3 regions of the Vreelandella mediterranea genome follow, and region 3 is predicted to be linked to each of the others. Evidence: predicted binding sites of a transcription regulator. Region 3 holds the regulator's gene; each other region holds the start of a gene.
The links. Region 3 encodes FliA, which starts transcription of late flagellar genes. Its sites were predicted from a motif close to CTAAAGTTNNNNNNNNNNCNGCCGATA; they were not measured.
Positions count from the first base shown of each region.

Region 1: a site for FliA is predicted at 2,176-2,202, ahead of ACWFVE_RS06535 (DUF4019 domain-containing protein). Genes of this name have one in related genera too.
Region 2: a site for FliA is predicted at 2,437-2,463, ahead of ACWFVE_RS02480 (flagellin N-terminal helical domain-containing protein). Genes of this name have one in related genera too.

Region 1 covers NZ_OZ310198.1:1,382,739-1,388,487, reverse strand. The annotation lists gene ACWFVE_RS06550 (helix-turn-helix domain-containing protein) at 1-262, shown strand, start outside; gene ACWFVE_RS06545 (carboxymuconolactone decarboxylase family protein) at 315-776, shown strand; gene ACWFVE_RS06540 (class I SAM-dependent DNA methyltransferase) at 884-1,627, shown strand; gene ACWFVE_RS06535 (DUF4019 domain-containing protein) at 1,725-2,126, opposite strand; gene ACWFVE_RS06530 (hypothetical protein) at 2,418-3,857, shown strand; gene ACWFVE_RS06525 (DUF1456 family protein) at 3,944-4,429, opposite strand; gene ACWFVE_RS06520 (tetratricopeptide repeat protein) at 4,440-4,862, opposite strand; gene fos (fosfomycin resistance glutathione transferase) at 4,945-5,343, opposite strand; gene ACWFVE_RS06510 (SDR family oxidoreductase) at 5,390-5,521, opposite strand; gene ACWFVE_RS06505 (glycosyl hydrolase) at 5,715-5,749, shown strand, end outside.
Region 2 covers NZ_OZ310198.1:511,402-517,150, reverse strand. The annotation lists gene ACWFVE_RS02490 (flagellin N-terminal helical domain-containing protein) at 1-73, opposite strand, end outside; gene ACWFVE_RS02485 (flagellin N-terminal helical domain-containing protein) at 339-1,199, opposite strand; gene ACWFVE_RS02480 (flagellin N-terminal helical domain-containing protein) at 1,477-2,364, opposite strand; gene fliD (flagellar filament capping protein FliD) at 2,591-3,940, opposite strand; gene fliD (flagellar filament capping protein FliD) at 4,092-5,447, opposite strand; gene ACWFVE_RS02465 (hypothetical protein) at 5,739-5,749, shown strand, end outside.
Region 3 covers NZ_OZ310198.1:131,362-137,110, reverse strand. The annotation lists gene ACWFVE_RS00645 (hypothetical protein) at 1-259, shown strand, start outside; gene ACWFVE_RS00640 (OmpA/MotB family protein) at 256-924, opposite strand; gene ACWFVE_RS00635 (motility protein A) at 929-1,744, opposite strand; gene ACWFVE_RS00630 (RNA polymerase sigma factor FliA) at 1,785-2,483, opposite strand; gene ACWFVE_RS00625 (flagellar protein FlhE) at 2,510-2,932, opposite strand; gene ACWFVE_RS00620 (hypothetical protein) at 2,939-3,490, opposite strand; gene flhF (flagellar biosynthesis protein FlhF) at 3,487-5,679, opposite strand; gene flhA (flagellar biosynthesis protein FlhA) at 5,738-5,749, opposite strand, start outside.

The DNA of each region.
Region 1 (5,749 bases), 1.3 Mb from region 3:
TGCCCACTTGGGTTTCACCCGGCGCACGCTGGAGCGCAAACTCAAACGCGAAGTGGGGGCTTCTCCCAGCCAGTTGGTTAACTTCGCCCGTCTTCACCGCGCGCGTCACGCATTGATCGAAACCAGGAGGCCACTGGCCGATATAGCGCTTGGCTGTGGCTTCCATGATCAGGCCCATTTTACCCACGCCTTCAAAAAATTTGCCCTGGAAACCCCAAGCATGTACCGCCAGCGCAAATTGTCGCAAAGTTACAAGGCGTAGTCGGCCCGCCGCTTTAAATTAAGGCCTTTCTTAAACGACACAGGCCTGCACCATGAACACACGCCTCTCCCGGCAATCGGTTTACACGCTCAATCCGCGTATCCCCAAACACCTCGTCGCACTGGCCAATACAAGCTCGGATAGTGCTGTGACACCCATGATCGTGCACCTGGTCGAGCTACGTGTTTCCCAGCTAAACCAGTGCTGTTTTTGCCAACATAAGCATGCCGAACAAGCACGCGAGAGTGGCGAGCATCAAAGGCGTCTCGACGTTCTGCCTGGCTGGCGCGAAGCGCCCTGCTTCAATGTCCAGGAGCGCGCCGCTCTGGCATGGGCTGAAGCTTTGACGCTGGTCAATCGACAGCGGGTGGATGACCCCACCTATCAGCAAGCGCTGGATGCGTTTGGTGAGCGCGATCTTATGGAGCTGACCGCCGTCATTCTTGCAATGAATAGCTGGAACAGGGTGGCCATTAGTATGCAGTTCGTTCCTGACATGACGGCCTCTTCGTAAAGGCCACAGCTCTCTGCCCGTGGCCTTTTAAAGGAGCCACGGCATCGCTTCTAAAATTCAGAGCGCTCGTTTACCATGCGCCACCCCCTTACGAGCGCCGCCCTGCCATGTCCGTCAACGCACTTTATACCGACCTTTCTCACTATTACGACTTGATGTGCGAGGACATCGACTACCCGGAGCAGAGCCGCGGCGTGCAGCGCCTTCATCATGTGCTGGGTAACGGCGGTCGCCGGCATCTGGACCTGGCCTGCGGCACCGGCCCGCACGTGCGCCACTTTTTGGATGCGGGCTTTACAAGCAGCGGCCTGGATATCAACCCACCCATGCTGGCATTGGCCGCCGCCCGCTGCCCCGAGGCACAGTTCAGCCGCCAGGACATGGGGGATTTCAGCGTTAGCGAACCCCAAGACCTGATCACCTGCTTTCTCTACTCGATTCACTACAGCGACGGCGTAGCGCGGCTAAAGGCGTGTATCCAAAGCGCCTACCGCGCGCTTGAAAGCGGCGGCATGTTTTGTTTCAACGCCGTGGACAGGGAAAAGATCGACAATGCGCTTCTGGTCGGACACAAGGTGCGCAAGGGAGATGACGAGTTCGCGTTTCGTTCGGGCTGGCACTACCCGGGCAGTGGCGAAAAGCAGTCACTCAAGCTAAGTATCGAAAAAAGTCGGGGAAGCGGCGTTGAGCGCTGGGACGATGAACACGCCATGGTCGCCGTCAGTTTCGCCGAACTCACGGCGCTGCTTATCCCCTACTTCACCGTGCAGGTTTTCGAGCACGACTACGGGGCCATTACGCCCTGGAACACCACCTCGGGCAACGCGATATTCGTCTGCATCAAAGCCTGACGGACGCAATCAGACGGGCCAAGCGGCGCGATGAAGCCTGGCCGCTGCCGCTATTGATCCGGTCTCTATTGAACCCAGTATTTATTGAACCTGGTCTCTATTGAACATAGTAGCCGCTGACCCGCCAGGCGCCGTCTTCGAAATGCGGGGTAACGGTTTCGGTGAGCAGCCGGTTGGCGAAGTTGGTCTGGAAGGTAAATATCTTGTAGTCCCCCCGCGGGGCGCCGGGCATCGAAGTCTCGCTGATCACGCGCAGGCGGCGGCGGGACTTCATCTCGCCTACGTCCTGGCGGGCAAGCTCGATGGTACGCGCCAGCATGCTGGGCGAAAGCGGGCGCTGTAAAAGCGGTGAAGCGTTTTCCCAGGCTTTCTCGAACTCACCGTTATCGATACTTTGCAGCCAAGCCATCACCGCTGTTTCGGCGGCGTCCGCTTGGGCGCTGGCGGGAAGTACGGAAAAAACGAGGGCGGCCATTAGGGCACGCAGCGTGGTGGGCATGTAGGGCTCGCAATGGTTGAAAAACGTTTGCTTTGCTATCCATACCTTATATCGGTCAATCGCCCTCCGACTTTAACGCCGCCCCATTGGCCGGTTGTCCCGATTATAGCCCACTGCCGGCCCGAGGCTCACCGGTAGGTAGTTGCTTTAGCGCGCGATTGTACTAGTGTAATGGCTGGGCACGCGTCTCACCCTGCCTTTCATACCGGCCTCTTTTCGGGGCGGTATTTAACCCAGCCGGCTTTTAATAATTAAAAAGGCATATAAAACGACACTAGCAAGGAAAACTTCATGTCATACCTACGCGTATGCCAGTTCAACAAGCTGGCACTAGGGCTTAGCGTTTCCGCAGCCATGATCTCGAGCGCGGCAGCGCAAACCAGTGACCAGCAAACCATCGAAGAGCTGCGCTCACAGCTCAATCAGATGCAGCAGCGTCTCGAACGGTTGGAAAGCCAGCAAGGCACCGCCGCTCAGTCAGGCACGACCTCCCAAGGCTACTCCAATCAGGGCTATACGAGTCAGGATGCGAACCAGGGCTCATCGAATCGAGGCTCTTCAAGCCAGGGCTATACGGATCAAAGCTCATCCGGTGATACGGGCGTCGAAGGCTCCTCCTCCCGCGACGGACAAGAACTGGCCCAAGAAAACCAAAGTACACTCGAAGAGATGCAGCAGGTCGAATTCGGCGGACTGATAGAGTTTAGCGGCAGCGCAAACGACTGGGATGACCAGAGCAAGGATACCGTTGGCGATCTCGACTTCGGCAAGCTCGTTTTCACCGTCGAGGGCGAAACCGGCAATATCGATTATTCCCTGGCCTACCGCTTCTACGACGACTACCACTTCCTGCAGCACGGCTGGGTCGGCTATAACCCCACCGAAGAAGATTCCATTCAGTTGGGGCTGGTACAAACCCCGTTCGGCAACATGGATTACGGCTACCTGGGCTACTATGGCAACCTGGGGTACCTGGCGGGCTTCAACGATAACCAGAACGCCGGTATCAAGTGGGACCGCTCTGCCGGGGCCTGGGATACGTCGCTGGCCTTTTTCAAAAGCGACAGCTTGAGTAACGACAACGAGCACTACGGCGCCAACGCCGTGGGCGACAGCGCTCAGGGTAACAGCGAAGAGAACCAGGTCGCCGCGCGAGTGGGCTATACCTTTGGTTACGACACCGACTACACCACCCAAGTGAACGTGTCGGCCAAAGGCGGCCAACTTTATAACCGCAACACCGAGCGCAGCGGCGATAACTGGTCCGCCGCCCTGGGCGTAGACGGAAGCTACGGCAACTGGCGCACGCTCGCTCAGGCCACGACCTACGAGTACAGCGCCAAGAACCCGGCGGAAAGTGAATCGGGTATTTCCGATAACGGCCTGCAAATCGGCGCCTTCAACTTCAACTACCTGATCCCCGCCAAGGGCGAAATCTACTCGGCAAGCGTGGGCTACAACCTGGAAGTGGATTGGGGCCCGGTCGACAACCTGTTCTTCTTCAACGACTTCAGCGTCATCGACCCCTCCGGCGACTACAGCGCCATCAATGGCGGCTTCGGCGATCAACAAAACCCCATGGTCAACGACCTGGGGGTACAAATGACCGCCGGCCCGTTCTTTGCCTGGTTCGATATCGTGAGCAACAAAAACGGTTTGAATTACTTCGGCTCGCCGGTCGACAACGGCTGGAATACGGCGTTTCTCACCAACTTCGGTTTCGAGTTCTAAACCGCACCCCGCGTAGCAAAAAGGCCCCAAAGGGGCCTTTTTAGTTTGCAACACTTCGTTTAAAACGCCGTGCAAGAGCGGTAGGCTTACGCCTTCGCAGCGCCGTTTACCTGCGCCGGGCGATACTGGTTCTGCAGGCCCATCAGAAAATTACGCAGCATTTGATCCTTGCACTCACGGTAATTCTTGTGACCGGGCTTACGGAAAAACGCGCTCAGTTCATGGTGGCTTAACGGCAGACCCTCGCGCTCGAACACCGCGATAATATCGTCGGCCTGCATGTTCAAGGCGATACGCAGCTTTTGGAACACCTTGTTGTTATTGAGGCTGGTTTCCGGCGTGGGCGCCGGGCCTTCACGCTTGCCACGCTTGTAGCTGATAAAGCCGTTCAAAAACGCCGCCAGATCCTTGTCCTTCATCGCCTCAAAGGCCTCGTCGTCGTCCTTTTTCAACCAGGCCGTTACCTGCTCTAAAGCAACGTCCACATCGGCCAGCTTGAAAATGGCCACGATGGCAGTGTCTTTCAAATCGAAGGTGTAACGGATGCGGCGTAAAATATCGTTATTGGTCAACGTGAGGGTCCTAACGAGTAGTGAGCGAGGTCAGCAGCGCGTCGATCTCTGCTTTCAGTTCATCATCTTGAATGTTGGCTGCGCCGGCTTTGGCTTGGCGCAGGCTTTTAATGGCGTCGTCGATGTCGTCCCGCTCTACCTGCAGCGTTGCCATCGAGAAACCGATCGAAGCGATATGATCCTGGGAGGGTATAGCGACGGCTTTATCCAGCGCTTTTTGGTAAATCACCAGCGCCTCGTCCAGCTCTTCGCTAAAGTCGGCCAGCGTTTCCCATTGCTCCGGGTGGTCTTTCTCGGTGTATTCGTTATCGATACAGATAGCTTCGAGCTCGGCGTACAGCACATCGAAGCTTTCGCGGTCGTCCTTGTGCGCCGCCTTCATCAGCTTCTCGGCCAGCTCATACACGGCCTTGTAGATTTTGGTGTTAATCATTACGTCAAAACGTCTCTTGAATAAAAATCGGAACCTGCCGCTGGCGTGTTTGCGCGTGACGCTACACCTTTACGCAGCCAGTTTAAAGCCAAACGAGCCCGCTGTAAGGTTTCGAATTAAGCGAGGCCAACCGGCTTGCCAAACCACCCGCGTGAATTTCCAGTTTGTGTTCGTCCGGGTCCAGTATATAGATAGACGCTCCTTCGCTGGTGTTCTCTTTCCATTGACGTACATTCAGCGCTTTGAGCCGGGTGCAAAAGGCGTCGAAATCGGCCTTTTCGATATCGAACGCGATATGGGTGTAATCCTCTTTCGCACAAGGGGTATCGCAAGAGAGGCACAACCATAGATCTCCTGCCGAAAGGTAAGCGCCATTGTCCCACTTCACGTGACCGGCAAGCCCCAGCACGTGGGTATAAAAGTGGAGTGAGCGCTCGAGGTCGCTAACGGCTAACGTAATATGGTTCAAACCCTTGATCATGGCTTTCCACCTTGAGTATCTACTTTTAATGATAAGGCGCTGGGGACTACTTACCCCCCGCCATATCGATAAACGCGCCGGTCACGTAAGAGGCCTCGTCGGATAAAAGCCAAGCAATGCCCTGGGCGATCTCTTCGGGGGTGGTGCCACGGCCAGCGGAATCTGCGGCGCCAGCCAAGCGTTTTTCCAACATGGCGGATAATGAAATCTAGTACTTTTGAACCGGGAAAATGACCGTCAAGGTATACAAAATTAGTCAACTCGCCTTTAATCGATACCTCATGACTTGGCCAGTATTGCTCCTTCGAGCCGGCTTATCAAAATAGTACGTTGCAGGTTACCTGTAGGGTCAATTGAAAAAGAGGTTTCGTTTGAAGATTCATTCGTTCGCCAGCCATGCCATTCG
Region 2 (5,749 bases), 380 kb from region 3:
CCAGCATGCCCTGGGACTTGTTCAGGTTGTTCTGGCCGATCATGGAAGTGATGTTGGTATTGATAACGGACATGGAAGCAATCCTCGGTGTTTAGTGGCCTGGGAAGGGCCGGGAAATCGGCGCTTGCATCGCCGTTACTATAATTAACGGCCGTACGACCGAGTTCTTTAGCCGATAGCTCATTTTTTTGAAAAATCTTTCTCGAGAACGCGTGACGCTTAAAAGCAGGGAAAATAATAACAACAAGATATTGATAAAAAAGGTTTTACCTAACCTAAAATATAAAAAACGGGGCCTTGTGGCCCCGTCGTTATTAAGTGCTACAAATAGTGCACTATTAGCCCAGCAGAGACAGCACGGACTGCGGGGTCTGATTCGCCTGTGCAAGCATAGACGTACCCGCCTGTTGCAGAATGTTGGCGCGGGTCATATTGGAGACTTCTTTCGCGTAGTCGGCATCTTCGATGCGCGAGCGCGCTTCGGAAAGATTGGTTTCGGTAGTCGCCAGGTTGTCGATGACCGAGTCGAAGCGGTTGAGTGTTGCACCTAGCGTCGCACGTTGGGTATCAAGCGTCTCTACTGCATCATCAATATCGTCGATCAGGTCTTGGAAATTTTCGTTAGTGGCGCCGGAGCCACCCGAAGCAGCATTCGTGGAAATAGTAGCCGCCGACCCACTTACGCCCAGGTTTTCGCTGGTGGCGTCAAAAACGGAGACTTCAATAGTGTCGTTTCCGGAAGTGTTCGCGCCAACCTGGATATTCAGGTCAGCACCACCACCACTCGCCAGTAAGTTGGTGCCGTTAAAGTTTGTGCTACCCGCAACGCGATCAATTTCTTCGATACGTTCGTTAATTTCAGTGGCAATCGCCGCGCGGTCTTCTTGAGTATTGGTGTCATTGGCACCCTGTACTGCCAGCTCACGAATACGCTGCAGGTTGTCGTTCACCTGGTCGAGACCGCCTTCCATGGTCTGTACCAGCGAGATACCGTCGCTGGCGTTACGGCTTGCCTGGCTCATACCATCGATTTGCGCGGTCATTTTGTTGGCGATGGCCTGACCAGCGGCATCGTCAGAAGCGCTGTTGATGCGCAGACCAGAGGAGAGACGTTCTTGCGCCTGAGCCAGCATGCTCTGCGAAGAGCTCAGGTTGTTCTGGCCGATCATGGAGGTGATATTCGTATTGATTACAGACATGAGTATTTTCTCCTGGAAGTATAACTGGCCAGCGGGCCAACTTTGCGACGTTTGTCATGCCGCTACCCCTTGGTAACGGCTGCTCGTACAAAGTCTTTAGAAAACAATACGTTTTTTATGTAAGGGAAAGTAACATTAGCCACTCAACACCCAAGCCATCGCGCTTAAGCTCCCGCCATGCGGCGATTTTCAAAAAACTCAATTAACAAAAATTGCGGGTTAAAAAACCAAAAAACGGGGCCTATTGGCCCCGTCATGATTTAGCGCTAGCGTACTATTAGCCCAGCAGAGACAGTACGGACTGCGGAGTCTGGTTGGCCTGGGCCAGCATGGAGGTACCGGCCTGCTGCAGGATGTTGGCACGCGTCATGTTGGACACTTCCACCGCGTAGTCCGCATCTTCGATACGTGAACGCGCTTCGGACAGGTTGGTGGTGGTGGTCGCCAGGTTGTCAATCACCGAGTCGAAACGGTTCAGCGTGGCACCCAATGTTGCGCGGTTGGTATCCAGAGATTTGGTAGCCGCATCCACGGCATCGATCATTGTCTGGAACTCAGCGTGAGTAGCTCCACCAGAAGCATTGGCAACGTTAAATTCCCCACCAGCTACTGCAGCAGCACCAGATCCTGCCGCTGTTTCCAAACCAAGACCACTAACGGTAGCATCGATTCGTTGAACTGTAATAACGTCCTCTACGTTAGTATTAGAACCTACCTGGATACTTAGCGCGGCACCGGCACCGCTAGCTACGTTTAGCAGATTAGTACCGTTGAAGTTGTTGCTGCCCGCAACACGATCGATTTCTGCCAGGCGCTCGTTGATCTCGGTAGTGATGGCGGCGCGGTCATCAGCGGTGTTGGTGTCGTTGGCACCCTGTACTGCCAGTTCGCGAATACGCTGAAGGTTATCGTTAACCTGATCCAGACCGCCTTCCATGGTCTGTACCAATGAGATACCATCACTGGCGTTACGGCTCGCCTGATCCATGCCCTTGATTTGGGCAGTCATTTTGTTGGCAATGGCCTGGCCAGCCGCATCGTCGGAAGCGCTGTTGATACGAAGGCCGGAAGAGAGACGCTCTTGCGCCTGAGCCAGCATGCCCTGGGACTTGCTCAGGTTGTTCTGGCCGATCATGGAAGTGATGTTGGTGTTGATAACAGACATGAATTTAATCCTCGGTGTTTAGTGGCCCGGGAGAGGCCTATGAATCGGCACTTGCATCGCCGTTATTATAATTAACGGCCTGTCGCCCCACTTCTTTAACTCTTTTGCACTTTTTTATAAAAAAAGTCGTTGCATCCTCAAACGGCAAACGGGGCCTTTCGGCCCCGTCACTTGCGTTGATGGCTGTTACGTCAAAAGCGTTCTGACCCAGCCAGGAAAATACGACCTACTTCTTCTGCATGGCGCTCATCATATCGAACTGCTGAGAGAGGTAGCTGCTCATGGAGTTCATCTGGGCGAGCATGCCGTCCAACTGGCCGAACTGCTTACGGTAGCGCTCAGTGCTTCGCTCGATGCTGGCTTCCATACGCAGCTTGCGCTGGTCCAGGCTCTCTATTCGCAGCTCAGCACTGCCGATGGAGCTCTTGATGATGCCGTCATCCCCGGTTATGTCCTTGAGCGTCGAACTTATCTTCCCTGCAAAGCCGCCTTCTTTCGTGTCACCTGCAAAAAAGGCAGCCAAACCCTCGGAGTTATTGGCAATTGCTTCATCCAGTTTGGCTTCATCGACCTGGAGGCGGCCCTGCTTGTCGATGTCGATACCCATTTGAGCAAGCCGCGTTATATCGCCCGTTCCAAAGTTGCCCGTTACATCCTGACGCAGGCGGTTTTCGATAGTACGAACGGTACGGTCGCCCACTAAATCGCCCGATGTATTACCTACGCCCTTGAATTCGGTCATACGGCCAACGGTGGACTTCATTTCGTTATAGTTGCTAACGAAGGCATTGATGGCTTCTTTCAGTGACGCCTCATCACGCTCGATTACAAGCGTGGACGGGGTCGGGGAGGCAGCGGTCAGGTTGAGCGTTACTCCCTGGATAGCCTCTTCTACCCGATTGCTTTTACTCGTAATCGCGATGCCGTTGACATTCAACTCGGCATCCTGGCCAGCACGTAGCGTGGTGGGGTCCATCGAAAGGGAGGTCAGCCCTGAAAACCCTGTCAGCGAAGCCTCTTTGCCCGTTTCCTTGGAGCTCAGCGCCAGGCGATACCCTTTACCATCATTGATGAGCGAAGCCGTAACGCCAGACTCTTTATCCGCATTGATCTGATCACGCACCTCAGCCAGGGTACTGCCTGCTTTAATATCGACGCCGTAAGTTTTTTGCGTATCGCCAGCTCCGAAATTCAGCATCAATTTCGTATCGGTTGCCGTAAGCTCCTGGTCCAATGACACGCTATTGGACGCAGCGCTGCCGCCGCGCGCCAGCTGGGAAACCGTCACCTCATAGCGACCTGGATTGGCTTTTTCGTTCGCCGTCGCCAGTACGCCTTCTCCCGTTACCGTACTTTTTTGCTGATTGAAAGTAGCGGCATCGTTCAACGCCGTAATAGAGTTCTGCACCCTATCCATTGCGGATTCCAGGCGCCCATAAGCAGAAATCTTGGTTTGCTGAGCGCTTTTCTGCTCAAGGATGGGAACGAGCTTTTGGCGTTCGGCCGCCTTGAGCTGATCCACCAAGCCCGACAAATCCAACCCAGACCCCACACCCAATGCCGTAATAGACGCCATGAGGTTAGTCCTCTAGTAAGTAGTAGAGAAGTACAGTTAAATACTCTATCGGCTGATAAACGACGAACTTTAGCGGCTAAGATTCTTAAAGTCCTGTAAAAATGCCCGGCAAGTGCCGGGCATTTCCTGTCTCACGAGTATCGCTTGGCGATCACGACTGGTTGTTCTGGCCCAGCATTCCCAACTGCTCGCTCAGGTAACTGCTGGTCTGGTTCATCTGCGCCACCATGCTATCCATTGCCTGAAACTGGGCGCGAAAGCGCGCGATAGTCTGATCGATGCGCTCCTCGGTGCGGGCGAAACGATTTTCTAACGTTCCAACACGGCTTTCAGCGTTGCTTTCAGCCGTATCCAGGCGTCCTCCGTCGCCCACGATGCGCTCGAGAGAGGCATTGATTTGCCCGGCCATACCCGTGTCATCGCTGCTGCCGGCAAAAAAGTTGGCAAGCGTATCGGGCTCCGTCGCGATGACGTTGTCCAGCTTGTCATCATCGATTTTAAGCTTACCATCGGTTTGCAGTGAAATGCCGATGTCAGAAAGCACGCTAAAGCCATCGCCGCCCACTACGCTGCTAATAGCAGAACGCAGATCCCGTTCAACCGCCCGCGTAGTGGCGTCGGCGTTCAGACCTGCTGATTGACCGGTTTCGGCGTCGAAACTGGTCAAGCGCGTCAAGGTATCCTTGAGCGAGTTGAAGCCTTCAACGAAGGCATCAACGTTTTTCCGCAACGCTTCGTCATCCTGTTCGACGCTAATGGTACTCGAGGCGCCCGCTTCGGTGAGATTCAGGGTCATGCCCTGAATGGCTTCTTCGACCTGGTTGGAGCTGCTTACGATGTCGATGCCATTCACATTGAAGGCCGCATCCTGCCCTGCTTGAATCACCTGGGTGTCCGACGTCACGGCTGCTTCGGATAGAACGGAGGAGAAGTTGGAGCTTTCGATGCTGGCGTCGGCTCCCGTTTCACTCGCCATGACCGATAGCCGATACCCTTGGCCGTCATCGATGATGGAAGCCGTTACCTGACCACCGCCTTGTTCATTGATGGCGTCGCGAATGTCTTGCAGCGAACTGCCGTCGGCAATGGTTATGGGGGCCATATCGCCTTTAGCCACATCGAAAGTTAGTGTTTGCTCACCACTGACGATGCTTTCATCGGAGGAACCCAAACGCTCCGTGACGAAACTTCCAGCCGTTGCTAACTGATCGACCTCAACTTCGTACCTGCCGGCTTGTGCTTCGTTACTAACTACCGCCGTCACGGCATCGCCGTCGACGTTGGTAGTAAGGCTCTCGAACGTGGCTGTGTCGTTGAGCGCCTCAGTGGCATCCTGAAAAGTGGCCACCGCACTCTTGAGTGTCCCGTAAGCCGAAACCGTCGCTTGTTCAGATTGTACCTGTTGCGCGATGGGCGTGAGCTTGGCTCGCTCAGCAGTCTCAAGCTGGTCCAGCAGCCCGTTCAAATCGAGCCCGGAGCCGATGCCCAGTGATGTAATAGCAGCCATGAGTTAGTGCCTCTTGGAAGTAGTGTCGCTCATTCGACAGCGCGACCTGAAAATTTGCCTGCGTTGATGCATTGAATATCGGCATCCGGCGCTTTTTCTTTAGCTCTTGACCTGTTTTAACTCATTAAAAGGTTATTTTCTGTAATGTTTGGAAAGTTTTGGGCTACGCCGCTTCCCAACGAATCCGCTAAAAAGCGTTCGTTGAACCACCGTCTTATTTAGACCTTGGTCTAATACCCGGGAGTGACTTACACTGGCCAGCGTATTGTGCGTTCATTGCTGGAGAGCCTCATGTTTGCCCA
Region 3 (5,749 bases):
GGTACCGGCCCGGCTGCGCGTCGACCAGGCGTCGCTGATCGACACCATGGCGGAGTTTATCGTCGAGGAGGGGGATGACGGCTTCTATAGCCACTTCTACCTGGGCGAGCTCGATGCGCTGCTCGGCCAAATGAGCGACGGCGAGCAGCTTTATATCGGTTTCGAGCAGGGCGACGAACCGCCCTGGACCATGACGTTCAGTTTGGCGGGCGCCGGCGAGGCGATTCGCGAGACGCAGCGCCGCTGCGCCAGCGCCTAACGCGAGGCCGGCGCCGCGGCGTTAGGCGGCCGGCGCAGTACGAACTCGACGCGCCGGTTGGCGGCGCGCCCGCTTACGGTGTCGTTCGCCTCGAGCGGGCGCGTATCGGCGTAGCCAACGGCGCGCAGGCGTTCCCGCGCCACGCCTTCCTCTTCCAGGTGGCGCACCACGGCAATCGCCCGCCCCGTCGAAAGCTCCCAGTTGGAGGCAAACGAGGCGGTGGCGATCGGCACGTTGTCGGTGTGCCCCTCCACTGATATCTCGCCATCGAAGGTGTCGATGACCTCGCCAAGGCTTTCCAGCACCTCTTCACCTTGAGCGGTTAGCCGCGCCGCGCCGCTGTCGAACAGCAAGCTATCGTCGATGCGCAGGGTAATGCCTTCGCGCCCCTCGGAGACGCTCACGCCTTGAATATCGAGGCTGTCCATCGCCGGGCTCAGCCCGCTGTGGAGCGGTTGAAGCCCCGAAGAGAGCGGCTGGATACCCGAGGTCGTGGGCGTGCCGGCGGCTTCGTCGCCGGTGCCCGCCGGGGTGAGCGCCAACAGCAGCACGAACAGCGTGATCAACAGCGTCAATACGTCCAGGTAGCTGGTCAGCCACCCATCTTCACTGTCGCCATCCCCGGTGAATGGCGATTCCAGTGCGTGGCGGGCTTCGCGGTTCATCGCCCTACCCCTTGGCAGGCGCGTCGTTCTCGGCGCGCGGCTTCACGTTGGCATCACGAATCTCGTCGTTGTAGTTGGCCACGAAGGAGTTCAACGTCTCTTCGATGAACGACGGCAAGCGGCGCTTGGTGATCAGCGAGATACCCTCGAGCACCATGTTCATGGTGATCAAGCGCTCTTCGGTGCGCCGCTCGAGCTTCACCGCCACCGGTTTGAAGACCAGGTTGGCAAGCAAGATACCGTAGAAGGTCGTGAGCAGCGCCACCGCCATGCGCGGGCCGATCACCTCCAAGTCACCGGCGTCCATGACCTCCAGCATATTAACCAGCCCCACGAGAGTGCCGATCATGCCAAAGGCCGGGGCGTAGGTCGCCATGGTGCGAAAGATCTGCGCCTCGGCGTGCTCGCGTGCCTTGAGCCGGGCGATACGCCAGCGCAGCATGTCGAAGATTTCATCTTCCTTGGTGTTGGCGATCACCAGCTGAATGCCGGTGCGCAGAAACGGGTTGCGCGTGTGTTCGAGCTCGCGCTCCACCGCCCGTACGTCGCCCTTGAACCAGAGCCGCGACATGGACACCAGCTCGTTGATATCGTCGCGCACGTAGGTGTTCTCGCGGCGAAATACCAGCCCCACCAAGCGTACCACCCGCAGTACCTCCTTGAGCGGGTAGCTGATGAAGGTCGCCGCCAGGGTGCCGGTCACCACGATGGCAAGCCCGGGCAAGTTGAGAAAGCTCTCCGGGGATTCCGCGGTGAAAAACAGCACGCTAACCAGTAGCAGAATACTGGCAAATATACCGATCAAGGTAGAGGGGTTCATCGACGGCTCCTCGCCGGTTGGGTTTAACGGTTAAAATGCGTCAATCTGGCTCGTGCAGCCGCGCGCGCAGACGGCTAATGGCCTGGCTGTGCAGCTGTGAAACACGCGATTCGGTCACCCCCAGTACTGCGCCCACCTCTTTCAGGTTGAGCTCCTCCTGGTAGTAAAGCGCCATCAGGAGCTTTTCCCGCTCGGGCAGCGCTTCGATCGCTGCGATCAGGGTTTCGCGCTGCTGGCCATCCAAAAGCTCCTCAAAAGGCGCATTCAGCGCCTCCTGAGCGGGTTCCCCGCCCTCTTCCAGAAGCTCCTCGAAGGGCAGCAGGTGGCCGCTGTTGGCGTCGTTGAGCAGTTGGTGATACTCGCCAAGCGGCATGTCCAGATGCCGGGCGATCTCGCCCTCCTCCGGTGCCCGGCCCAGGTTCTGTTCGAGATGGCGAACCGCCTCGTCCATGGCCCGGGCCGAGCGCCGCACGCTGCGCGGCAGCCAATCCCGGGTGCGCAGCTCATCGACCATCGCCCCGCGTATCCGCTGACTGGCAAAGGTGGCGAAGCTCGCCCCCTGGGAGGCGTCAAAGCGCCCAAGCGCCTCCAATAGGCCGACCATGCCGGCCTGAATCAGATCATCGAGTTCGATGCTCGCCGGCAGGCGGACCTGCAGCGCCAGCGCCTGGCGGCGCACCAGCGGCATGTGCTGAGTGACCATTTCGCTGTGTTGAATTCTGCCTTGTGCTGTATACATCCTCGTGCCTCGTGGCTATACACTCGTCACTGGTAGTTCACAATCACGTGAAGCCCTTTTACCCGCATCGGCCGCTGCCCGCGCCCCAACGCGAAGCGAAACGCCAGCGGCGCATCGGCGGAAAGCCCGGCCAACCCGGTTTCGCTTCCGCGCTGGCCGCTGAGCTCGACGCAGCGCTCGGGGTGGCAAAGCCAGGCCTGCAGCGCGGCGCCGAACGGTGCCTCATACCCCCAGTGAACGCGTTCGATGCGCCCCTGGGCGATCTCCGCTACCGGCGGCGGCGCCAAAACCTGGCTGCTGACCGCCCGGTCGCTCATGGCCACCATCATACCGGTGACCTCCTTACTCCAGCTGCCGGTGCCCGCCTGAGCGGTCAACGCCAAGCTCGACCCCATCGCCATCAGTAGCGCGACGCCTTGAAGACTCTTTTTCAGAAAACGCTTTTTCATTGTGGCCTACCGCGCTAGTAGCAGCAGTTCGATATTCAGATAATTCGCCGCCGCCTTCTGCAAATTGTCTAAAAGCCCTTCGCGGGGCAAGCCGGGCTCGTGCAGCGCCAGTAGCTGGCGGGGCCCCTGGTTGTCGTTGAGCTGGCGCAGCGTGCGATACATGCTCGCGAAGGCGTCCGCGTCGCTGCGCACCCAAAGCGCCCAGCGTGAATAGCGCTCGCAAAGCGCCTCCAACGGCTCGCTGGCATCCACCGGGATGACCTCCCAGCTTTCCGGGGTCGCCGCCCAGCGCCGGCCAAGCTCGGCCCACTCGCCAAGGCGCTCTTTGACCGGGGCGACGCTTTTCGTCGGCAGCCCCACCACCGCCAGCGGCGTCTTGACCACCGGCGGGGTGGCTTCGCTTGCCGGCGGGGTGGCCTGGGTGTCCACGTCGGGCTCGGCGTACTCGCTGCCAGCCTGCTTTGCTGGTGTCTCGTCGATGGCGGCCTGCTGCGCCCGCTCTTCGTTGCGCAGGCTCGCCCACTGGCGCAGCCCCGAGGCCTGGTCGCCGCCGCTCATGCCAAGGCCTCGCGGCTGACGCTACCCAGCTGACGGATGGCGTCCCGGGTCATCAACATATGCATCAGCGCGTCGAGTAGCGCGGTATCGCGGCGCTTGCGAGTCGTTTTGGAGAGGCGCATCACGTCCTGGCGCAGCGTTTGCGCGGCCTCGTCCTGGGCGTTGTCCAGGTGCGTGGCGGCCGCGGCGGCACCGCTGGCCATCAAAAGGCGCAGCTGGGCGCTAACCTCGCCGCCATCGGCTTCCTTGAGCGCGCGCCAGGCTCGCTTGGTCAATATAGCGGCGGCTTCGCTTTGCAGCTGAGTGACCAGCAGCGATAGCACCTCGGCCCCCAGCCGCGCCGGGGTGAGCCAGTAGCGCTTGGCCACGCGCTTGGCGCTTTCCGGGTCGCGCAGCTCGCCGTACCAGGCGAGAAAATGCCGCCCGGCCTGGTCGGTGACCTCGGCGTGGGCATTCCATAGCTGTAGCGGCTGACCGCGAAAGCGCACGTTGACCCGATGCGAGAGTTCGCTTTCGCCAAACAGGGCCGTCAACGCGTAGCGCTCGCCCTGCCAGTATATCCGCTGAGCGCCGGTCACCTGGCTGACCCAGGTCAAACGCTCGCTTTCCAGCGCGTCCAGGGTCTCGCCCTCGGCAAGGGTCGGCAGCAGATGGACCGCCGCCTGGCGCTGGGCGTCGATACGGGCCTGCCAGCCAGCGGGCTGGCGGTGCTGTAAAAGCGTTAGCGCACAAAGCTGGCCGTCGGCGTCGAGGCTCAGATCCGGCATCGACCACTCCATGCCACGCTCGTTGCGCCGCGGTGACCAGACGATGCCCAGCGCATTCTGCTCGCAAGCCTGGTCAGCAAGTGCCGCCAGGCGCTGGTCGTGCAGTACGCCAGGCAGCGCGCCGATATCCCATACCGCTTCGAGCAGCGCGAACCCGGCCACCCGCTCACGCAGCTGCGCGAGCAGCAGACTCAGCCGGCGCCCCTGGCCCAGCACGTCCTGGGACCAGCGCGGTGCCAGCGGCGCGTTCGGCCACGGCGGGCGGTCCGGCGCGGCGTCGGTATGGCCTGCCAGCGCCTGCTCGACCAGCGCGGCCGGGTCGGCCAGCGCCATATCCTCGGGCACCTGCTGGCCGTTGGAGGAGAACAGCACGCGCAGCCCAAAGCGCATGACGATATCCAGAAGCGGCGCCAAACGCCCCGCTTCGTCCTGTTTGGTAATAATACACTCGTCGAGCTCGGCGCCTGCCGCCCGCGCAGCCTGGCGGTAGCGAAGCACCACCTCTTCCAGGGTTTCGGGTTGGCTGGCGGCGTTGAGCACCAGCACCAGACGCACCCGGGATTCGCCGCCCTGGAGCTGGCCGATCTGCTCGATGACACGCTGATCACGCTGGCTCATGCCCACGGTGTCGATGATCACCCACTGCTTGCCGCCTAACCGCCCCAGCAGGTTGTCGATGGGCTGTTCGTGATCGAGGGCGTACATCGGCGTATCGAGCAGGCGCGCATAAATGCGTAGCTGTTCGTGGGCGCCGATCCGGAAGCTATCGGTGGTGACCAGCGCGACCGGCCGGGTGCCGTGGCGCATGACAAAGCGCGCGGCAAGCTTGGCGGTGGTGGTGGTCTTGCCAACGCCGGTGGGCCCCACCAGCGCCACGATACCGGTTTGGTCGAAAAAGTCCGCCTCGCTCTGAAGCACGGAAAGCCGCGCTATCAGTTGGCGGTGCAGCCAGTCGAGCAACCGCTCATCCTGAAGTTCCAGCGCGCTGAGGGAGTCGGGCAGTGCCGCGCCGATCTCTTCGGCAAGCTCGCTGCCAAAGCCCGCGCGGGTCAAAAGCGTGGTCACCGTGGCACCGCCGGTGGGCGGCGCACCCTTGGCGTCGCCGGTTTGCGATCGGGCCAACAGGGCACGCATGTCCTGCATTTCGCGCAGCAGGCGCTCGCTGACTTCCTCGAACGGGTGCGCGTGGCTCGCCTGGGCCGGCGCAGGCTGGGCGGCCAGGAGTGTTGGCGCGCTTTCATCCATGCCCACCGCTTCGAGCGGCGTGGCCTGCTCGAGCGCGGCCTCTTCGGCCATGGCCAAAATCTCGACGCCCGTGTCCGTGCGCCGATTGGCGACGATCAGCGCCTCGTCGCCCAGCGCCTGGCGCACCTGGCGCATGACATCCCGGCTGTTAGCGCCGACAAAGCGTTTTACGCTCATGGGTTAACCTCCAGGTTTTCCAAAGCGGGGTTCTGCAAAGCGCCCAACGCAGCACGCATCACCGGCCACC